2 regions of the Cellvibrio sp. ARAG 10.3 genome follow, and region 1 is predicted to be linked to the other one. Evidence: predicted binding sites of a transcription regulator. Region 1 holds the regulator's gene; the other holds the start of a gene.
What was found. Region 1 encodes FliA, which starts transcription of late flagellar genes. Its sites were predicted from a motif close to TAAAGTTATNNNNNNNNCGGCCGATANCC; they were not measured.
Positions count from the first base shown of each region.

Region 1 (4,420 bases):
CTGATTTACCGCATCCAGGGCTTGCAAGACCACGTCCATCAGTTCCGGCGTGACGGTGCGTTTGCCATTGCGCAGGATGTCGAACAGGTTTTCGGTGACGTGGCAGCAATCCACCATAGGGGTTAATTGCAAAAAGCCCGCACCGCCCTTAACGGTATGGAAACCGCGGAAGATCGCGTTCAATAAATTGTTATCGTCCGGACGTTGTTCCAGGTCGACCAATTGTTGCGAGAGGCGCTCCAAAATCTCGCCGGCTTCCACCAGGAAGTCCTGAAGAATGTCCTCGTCGTCACCAAAACTCATTCATCAACCCTCTGCAACTTGAGTTGCACACCCCAAGTTAAAAACCCAGACTCGACAGTAAATCATCGACTTCATCTTGTCCGGAAACCACATCCGCCCGCCCGGTGGGATTAATCTGCGGGCCTTCTGCTTCTACTTTGCGTTTTTGGATCAAGGCTTCCTGCTCGGACTTATCGGCACCGGTAGCCAAGCCGGTAATTTCTTCCACTTGCCCTGCAATACGCACCAGGCTAACCAAATCCTGTTCTACTTCATTAATCAAACCGATTACGCGTTTTAATACTTGCCCGGTTAAATCCTGAAAGCCTTGTTCAAGAATAATTTCCTGTAAATTACGCCCCAGTTGTTCAGTACCGGTAGCCATCTGGGCAAGGAAATCATCCATTCGCCCATAGAGAACTCGGAATTCGTCCGGTGTCATCTCGCGGCGTTTCAAGCGCGCCCACTGATCGCGCAACACGCTGGCTTCCTGACCGAGGTTCATCGCAATCGGAGCCGCTTCGTCCACCATGTCCATAGTTTTTTCAGCGGCTTTTTGGGTCAGTTCAATAACGTAATTCAACCGGTTGGACGCGTCGCGAATCTCCGAAGACTCCACCTTGGGTGGCTCTTTGGTCAGGTCCGCATCCACATGAAAATTCACGATGGCGTTGTGCAGTGCGCGGGTTAGGTGACCGACGGATTGGAAGATGTGTCGATCACGGGACTCAAGCATGGCGTGAATTAATTGCGAGGCATCTTCAAACTGATTACCTTGCAATTTTTCGGTCAATAATTTCGCGCACTCTTTCAACTCAGAAATGAATTCTTCATTTTGGTGCAGCTGAATCTCTGAAGCCATCACAACGCCTTATTGTCTATTTCGCATTGTCATTCGAATCCTGTTGCGTTGTGTCAATTAGCCGACACGCTCGAAGATTTTTTCGATTTTTTCTTTCAGGGCCTGGGCCGTAAACGGTTTGACCACATAACCATTGACGCCAGCCTGGGCCGCCTCAATGATCTGATCACGCTTGGCCTCGGCTGTCACCATCAGTACCGGCAGGGCCGACAGTTTTTCATCCGCCCGCACGGCGCGCAGCAAATCGATGCCGGTCATACCCGGCATATTCCAGTCGGTAACCAGAAAATCGAAATCGCCACTCCTCAACATCGGCAGTGCGGTAACCCCATCATCAGCTTCATGGGTGTTGGAAAACCCCAGATCTCTGAGCAGATTTTTGATAATCCGTCGCATGGTCGAAAAATCATCGACTATCAGGATTTTCATGTTCTTATCCAATGCAACCTCCGTCTACCCATGGCGGGAATTTCATTTACTTTTAGTCTAGTCGCTGTTATTGCAGTAGCCAGTTTTTCTCCGGTTTTCTGCTGCGGCGCGCCAAAGTACCGGCAAAATATCGGCCGGTCAATCATTGCTGCGCCACTCGGCCATGCGTGCACGCAAGCGCAGGGCTGCCTGGCTGTGGATCTGGCTGATGCGCGATTCGCTCACACCGAGCACCTGCCCGATTTCTTTTAAATTCAATTCTTCATCGTAGTACAACGCCAGCACCAGACGCTCGCGCTCAGGCAGTTGGGTTATCGCCTGGGCCAGCGAACGCTTTAACGCGTCGCGCTGGATACCTTCAAGGGGACTGGCGAACGCGCTGCTGGATTCGCTCGCATCGATATTGCTGTCTTCTTCACCAAAGGTTTCTTCGTAACTGAACAGGCGGCTGCAACTGGAGTCTTGCAGCATGGCGAAATACTCTTCGACAGGAATACCCAGTTCATCCGCCACTTCAGTATCGCGCGCATCGCGACCGGTGCGCGCTTCAACCGTGCGTATCGCCTGGGCAATAAGACGGGAATTACGGTGTACCGAACGCGGCGCCCAATCGCCCCGGCGCATCTCATCGACAATCGCGCCGCGAATACGAATACCCGCATAGGTTTCAAAACTTGCACCGCGTGAAGCATCATATTTTTGTGCCGCTTCCAGTAGACCGATCATGCCGGCCTGGATCAGATCGTCGACTTGCACACAGGCCGGCATGCGCACCATCATGTGATAAGCAATTCGTTTGACCAGGGGCGCATAATCTTCAACACAAATCTGATTAGCGTGTTGCTTCGTTTTATCGTACATGGCTAATCCATCGACTGCGGCCATACTGATTACCTTCGGTGACTACCAGCCCGCATTACGCACTGCGAGCGTTGGCGGCAAGCAGCAAACGTTCAACAAAAAATTCCAGGCGCCCGGTGGGTGCACTGGGCAACGGCCATTGGTCCACCGCCTTGGCCAAACTGCGAATCGCAAGTGCGGCTTTGCTGGTCGGGGCAAATTCCAGCAGGGCTTTTTGTTTCTGTACCGCTTTGCGTACATTTTCATCAAAAGGAACGTGCCCCAGATATTGCAGGGTCACATCCAGAAATTTTTCACACACGGTATTGAGTTTAGTAAACATATGGCTGCCTTCCTGGGGCGTGCGTGTCATATTGGCGACAACCCGGAAGCGTTGCATGTCATATTCTTTATTGAGCAGCTTGATCAATGCGTAGGCGTCGGTAATAGAGGAAGGCTCGTCGCACACCACAATCAGCACTTCATTGGCGGCCCGCACAAAACTGACCACGGTGTCAGAGATGCCGGCGGCGGTATCAATCACTAACACATCGACCTGATCACTTAATTCATTAAAGGCATTGATTAACCCGGCATGTTCACGGGAGCTGAGTGAGGCCATGTGCTGCACGCCCGATGAAGCGGGCACAATTTTGAGCCCCTGGGGCCCGTTCACCAGCACATCGCGCAGACTGTGGGTACCCGCCAGCACATCGGCCAGCGTGTGGGTGGCTTTCAGACCGAGCAGCACATCGACATTGGCAAGCCCCAGATCCGCATCCAATAACACCACCCGACGGCGCAACTCAGCCAGGGCAATACCCAGATTGACGGAGATGTTGCTCTTGCCCACCCCACCCTTTCCGCCGGATACCGCGATGACTTGTACGGGTCGCATTTGACTCATGGATCGACTAACTCCAGCTTCTCGTTGTATTCACGTAAGGGTTGCTCAGGGTTCCGACGGGTGACCATCAGTATAGTTACTAATATTCAAGGTGGCGCATTAATTACTTATTTTCACAAAGCGACCCGCTTTTAATGACGGATCGCTCTTTGCCCGGCCTGCTGACGCAGCATGGCAGCCGCTTTTGATACCAGTTGGTGGCCACGGGCGACCTGGATGTCCCGGGGAATATCCTGACCATCGGTAGTATAGGCCACGGGTAAGCGGCTCTGCATAATTACGCCCAGCGCCTCTCCCATACTGGCGGTTTCATCCAGTTTGGTTAGCACACAGCCTTTCAAACCCACCGCGCCATAGGCGTGAATCGAGGCTTTAAGCATTTGCTGCTGGCTGTTGGTAGACAACACCAGATAACTTTTTACCTGGGGTTGTTCTGCCAGGGCTTTGAGTTGTGCCTTCAGATGCGGATCGCCATGGCGGAAGCCCGCCGTATCAATCAGCACCAATGAATAGTGACGCAGGCTGTGCAGCACCTCCTCAAGGGTATTGTTTTCATCCACCACCTTTACCGGTACCCGCAAGATGCGACCAAACGAACGTAACTGGTCGTGGGCCGCAACGCGGTAGGTATCGGTGGTCACCAGCGCGACTTTATCGGCGCCGTGTTGCAATACATAGCGGGCCGCGAGTTTGCCGATAGTGGTGGTTTTGCCAACCCCGGTCGGGCCGACAAACGCGAAAACACCACCCTGCTCTACGATATCTTTACCCATGACCGGCATCTGATGGGCCAGCTTGGCCAAGGCGTCGGACCAGGCATCCGCCAGCTTGCGGGTTGGTTTGCAGCTGTGCAGCACCTTGGCAACCGCCTCGGCGGGTAAACCGATACGCTCCAGTCGACGACCCACACTGGACAATACCGGCGAGCCCTGGGGTGCCGGGGTTCCGCCGGTGATGCGGTCCAATTGTTGTTCCAGCAAAAACCGCATATCGGCCAATTCAGCCTGCAGTTCAGAGAGCTGGATCTGCTCCTGGTTGATCATGGGTTCGGGCCTGGAAAACAAGTCGCTGGCTTGCGGTTTGGATGTGCTGACCGGCGC
Region 1 is NZ_JBPYCU010000009.1:103,811-108,230, forward strand. It holds gene ACSV5M_RS12880 (chemotaxis protein CheA) at 1-303, opposite strand, end outside; gene ACSV5M_RS12885 (protein phosphatase CheZ) at 341-1,144, opposite strand; gene cheY (chemotaxis response regulator CheY) at 1,202-1,585, opposite strand; gene ACSV5M_RS12895 (RNA polymerase sigma factor FliA) at 1,712-2,458, opposite strand; gene ACSV5M_RS12900 (MinD/ParA family protein) at 2,490-3,320, opposite strand; gene flhF (flagellar biosynthesis protein FlhF) at 3,452-4,420, opposite strand, start outside.

Region 2 (4,420 bases), on a different contig from region 1:
TCATAAAATGATCACTTCTGCCCGGACGTAAATCTTTAACCAATCTCAAACCGATAGGAATCGGAGTGTTCTTTAACAATTTCCATGTATTGCGTTTCTTTGGATCAAAAGTTGATGAAAGAGAGATTCCGTTTCCATTGGCGACCACTATCTCGATGCCATTATTTTTAATAACCATGATATCTTTGAATGCTCTGACGCCGTCAAGTTTCGGGCCTGATGTATTACCAAAACGATAAAGATCCAGCAGAATAAAATTAGCTTCTTCTATGTACAAAAATTCTGGTCTTATCATGTTAATCCCTTGGTTTTCTTGATTGTAAAATAACGAGGTGAGTAGAAATGGTTACCCTCTTCGATAGGCTTTTTTACCATCTTTATAAATCTTTAGGTTCTTTAAGAATTTCAGTCTATTTTTTCATTTATTTAGTATCGTTGGAGTTATTTGCCGAGCAATTTATTTTAGGTTACAACTTAAACTGAGCTTCAATCAAATTAATAATTTCAGCGATAACTTCGCAAGTTATACCGGCAATTCTAGCTCCGCCTTTTTTTCCTTGCTCTACATCATACCCGTGGCTACTCAAAAACTGATTTAACTCAGAAAATACATCGCGACTTCTGCCAATACCCAAGTTGTGTCGCCCTGATTTCCTGGCTCCCACATAGTATGTGAGTTGCTTTTCATCACTAAAAATGTTGGTCCGCCTTTTCTGGAGCTGGATCTAAGTGGGTAATTCAATAGATCTGCGATCTCGCCCAATAAAATGTGATCAGTTTTTTTCTTGGCTTCTTCTTCTGTTTTTAAAACGCTCTGAGTATAAGCATCTTGGCTTTCTTGAATCGGAACGACCGTCGCGCCGATTAATTCCATGATAGGAGACATTCTTTCAACGAGAGTGTCTTCTTTATCTAAAAACCATTCCCCCTCCACTCGGTTATCTTCCATTAATAGATGGAGGGCGCTTTCGATTGCTTTAGCATTTTCGTGAGTCCAGGCGGCAACGCATTGAGCTTTTATAGGAGATTTGGTATTGCTAATCTGTTGCAGGCGAGAATCAAGAGTTGCATTTCCCCAGCCTGTGATGCCGACTTTTTTATACGGTATATCGATATGTCCGCCGATATCGATATGACGCATCACATAGATTATTGTATGTTTGACTTCCATTGTTATCTCTTTTGATTCTAATGTTTGAAATGAAAGGCCAGCTTAATCGTAAGGAATATTAGCAGCGAAGAATCTCCAATAGCCAAAACTGGTGAAGCCTTGCGCTTCACCTATAAAAGAGTGGTGCCCCGGAGACGATTTGAACGTCCGACCTGCCGCTTAGGAGGCGGCTGCTCTATCCAACTGAGCTACCGGAGCATGGCGTTGAGTTTGCGAAGCGGCGCCATTGTAAAAAGTTTTGCCCGATAATCCAAGGAAAAGGGCAGACGCACGGCGGGATCTGCCAGGAATAGTGGCAGATCCCGGTGATATCAGGCTTCCGCAATACAGTGGGAACTGGCGGAACTGGTGGTGGCGCCGGCACTGGTATACAGCTGCGGAGCAGCAACCTGGCCACGCAACAGGTTGAGCAATTGACCGAGGGTTTGCCGGGAGCGACCGATCATCTTGCCGTTAATTTCATTGAGGGATTTGCATTGGGCAAACTCCGCCATCAGGGTGCGCCAGCTGTCCAGCAGATCGCGGGTAGCGGCATTCTGGCCCAGGAAGATTTCCCATTGCTCCGGTGAGGCCTTGAAACCCGCCGCTTTCAGCAGGGTGGCACGCTGCCGGGCATTGAGTCCAAGGGTTTCGAGCAATTGGTCTTTGCGCTCGATAATAGCCGGCAGTTCGCTGTGCTCGCGTCGTTCGAGCAATTCGCGTTCGCGCAGTAACAAAGATTTGAGTTCGCCGATTGCAGCGCTGTCTTGCGCAATCATGTTATGCAGGCTGTGCGGATGGAGTGTGGACATAAGTCACCTCTGCGTTTTATTAAAACCCTGCGACGGACGGGGGAGGTCAGTTGCCGGATCTTCTTGCTACTGCATCTTTCCATTCGCTGAACGACATCGTGTCTTGCCAGGCGAATGATTGGATGCGCCATTGACCATTGCTGCCGGTTGGGGGCGGCAGCAACAGTTTTTTAACCTAACAGGTCGTCTTGCTTTAACAGGTTTTCGGCGATGCGCTCGGCGTTGATTTCAAACCGGCCGCTGGCAATCGCCAGCTTTAACGCCGCGACACGCTCCACATCGACGTCCGGCGCCTGGCTGATACTGGCCTGCAGACGATTAAGGCGTTGTGCTTCCTGACTCAACACAACGTTCTCCTTATTGGTTGCGGCCTCAGCCGGTGCAGCGGTTGCTTTACTGCCGGACGGCGCAACCGGTGCCGTATTACGGCTGCGGGTGCTGGACGCGCTGCCGGGTGTAAGGTTGTTGTTTGTGTCGATAACCATGGTGTTTCCCCAACTGATTTAATGGCTGTAGCTGATAACGCAAAGGCGGGTAAGCCCGCGTGGAGTGTGCCTGAGTTTCGACGTCCTCGCCAAAGAAACAGGACTCCTGTGTCAGCTATCGGCCTGGTTTACAGGAACTTTAGTGATATTCCTGCATAAATTTGAGCTCGCGCACATTTCGTGCAAATCAACCGGTTAAATCGATGTTCTCACTTTGCCGGCTTCCACCACCTCTGCGCTGACAATCCGCTCGGACTGGCTGTTGCGCACCCGGATTCGTTGACCGATACGGCCGTTGGCCATGGCGATACCGGTTGAATTGACGGCAATGGTGCCGGCCTGTATTTCAATATGGACGGCGTCGCCGCGCTTGATGACCAGCGGTGCATCCAGGATTGAGCCGCGAAACGCCTCGCCTTTATTCATTGGCCGCTGGAGCTCCTGGCCGATGATGTTCTCGCGCCGGGCGAGATAACCCTGTCGGAGCTGGCTGATATTGACCACTTCGATGCTGATATCGCTCGCGCTGACCACGTCGCCGCGCACCAGGTTACGACTGGCCACCGCCAGGGGGCGAAACAGCGACACCTGCGCCGGAACATAGATCGACCAGCTCTGGCTTGCTTCGCATCGGGTTTGAACGGTCAGGTTTCCGCCGCTGTTACTTGAATCGTTCAGCGACATCACCAAGGGCTGGGGGCAGGCCGGCAACACCAGACGAGGGTCAAGGCTACCGACCTTGATCTCCAGGCGTTCCACATCCTGCTGTTGGTAATGGCGCTCCAGGAAGGTTTCCACCTGCTGCTGCAAATCCCCCAGGTCGTGCCTGACTGCACTCGCCTGACTGGGCGGCAGCGTCAAGAAAACCACGCCGGCCACGGCCAATAGCGGCTGCAGAAGTCTCCGGACCAGATAAAAACTACGAATTCCCATAATTTGTCCTATCCTCATAGGGTGGATGAAGGCACAAAGACCCACATTTAATTGCCGCTACGGCAATTCATCCACTAAAGAGTGACGGGCTTTAGCCGCTATAGCGTTTATTGTGGAAATAAAGCAAAGACTGTGCCGCCGGCGGGGTCATCGTGGCAGGGTTACATCCCGGCCAACGCTTGGCTGGACTTTAGAGCAAATATAAACAGATAGCAGATATAAAGAGGTATTACATGGCCGGAGTAATGGATAGCGTCAACCAACGCACCCAGTTGGTGGGACAGAATCGCCTGGAGCTCCTGTTGTTCAGGTTGGGTGGCCAACAGATGTACGGAATCAATGTCTTTAAAGTCAAAGAAGTCCTGCAGTGCCCTCCGCTCAACGCCATACCCGGCCGCAGCGCCGTGGTGCGTGGTGTTGCCCATATTCGCGGCGGTACCCTGCCGATTATGGATATGAACCTGGCCATCGGGCGCCGCGCCTTGCCGGACATTGCCAATTGCTTTGTGATCATTACTGAATACAATCGCACCGCCCAGGGTTTTCTGGTGAGTTCCGTTGAACGTATCGTCAACATGAACTGGGGCGACATTCATCCGCCACCCAAGGGCGCGGGTAAGGAACATTACCTGACCGCCGTTACCCAGGTTGATGGACAACTGGTGGAAATTATTGATGTGGAGAAAATCCTCGCCGAGGTCTCACCCCCGCGCGAAGAAATCAGTGCCGGCGTGGTGGAAAGCAATATTGCCGAACGCGCCGTACAAAAACACGTATTGATTGTGGACGACTCATCCATTGCGCGTAAGCAGATCCAGCGGGTGGTTGAATCCATGGGTATCAAGACCACGTTAAAAAAAGATGGTCTCGAAGCCTTCAATTACCTTAAAGATCTACTTGCTGCGGGCAAAGACCCGTATAACGAATTGGTGTTGATCATTTGTGATATTGAAATGCCCGAGATGGATGGCTACACCTTTACCGCCGAATTGCGTAACCACCCCGATCTTAAAAAACTGCACATCATCCTGCACACCTCG
Region 2 is NZ_JBPYCU010000004.1:6,142-10,561, reverse strand. It holds gene ACSV5M_RS06460 (hypothetical protein) at 1-295, opposite strand, end outside; gene ACSV5M_RS06455 (GIY-YIG nuclease family protein) at 596-1,171, opposite strand; tRNA gene ACSV5M_RS06450 (tRNA-Arg) at 1,293-1,369, opposite strand; gene ACSV5M_RS06445 (flagella synthesis protein FlgN) at 1,483-1,962, opposite strand; gene flgM (flagellar biosynthesis anti-sigma factor FlgM) at 2,133-2,447, opposite strand; gene flgA (flagellar basal body P-ring formation chaperone FlgA) at 2,643-3,380, opposite strand; gene ACSV5M_RS06430 (chemotaxis protein CheV) at 3,614-4,420, shown strand, end outside.
Region 2: the regulator FliA is predicted to act here: its motif matches at 2,561-2,589, upstream of flgM (flagellar biosynthesis anti-sigma factor FlgM).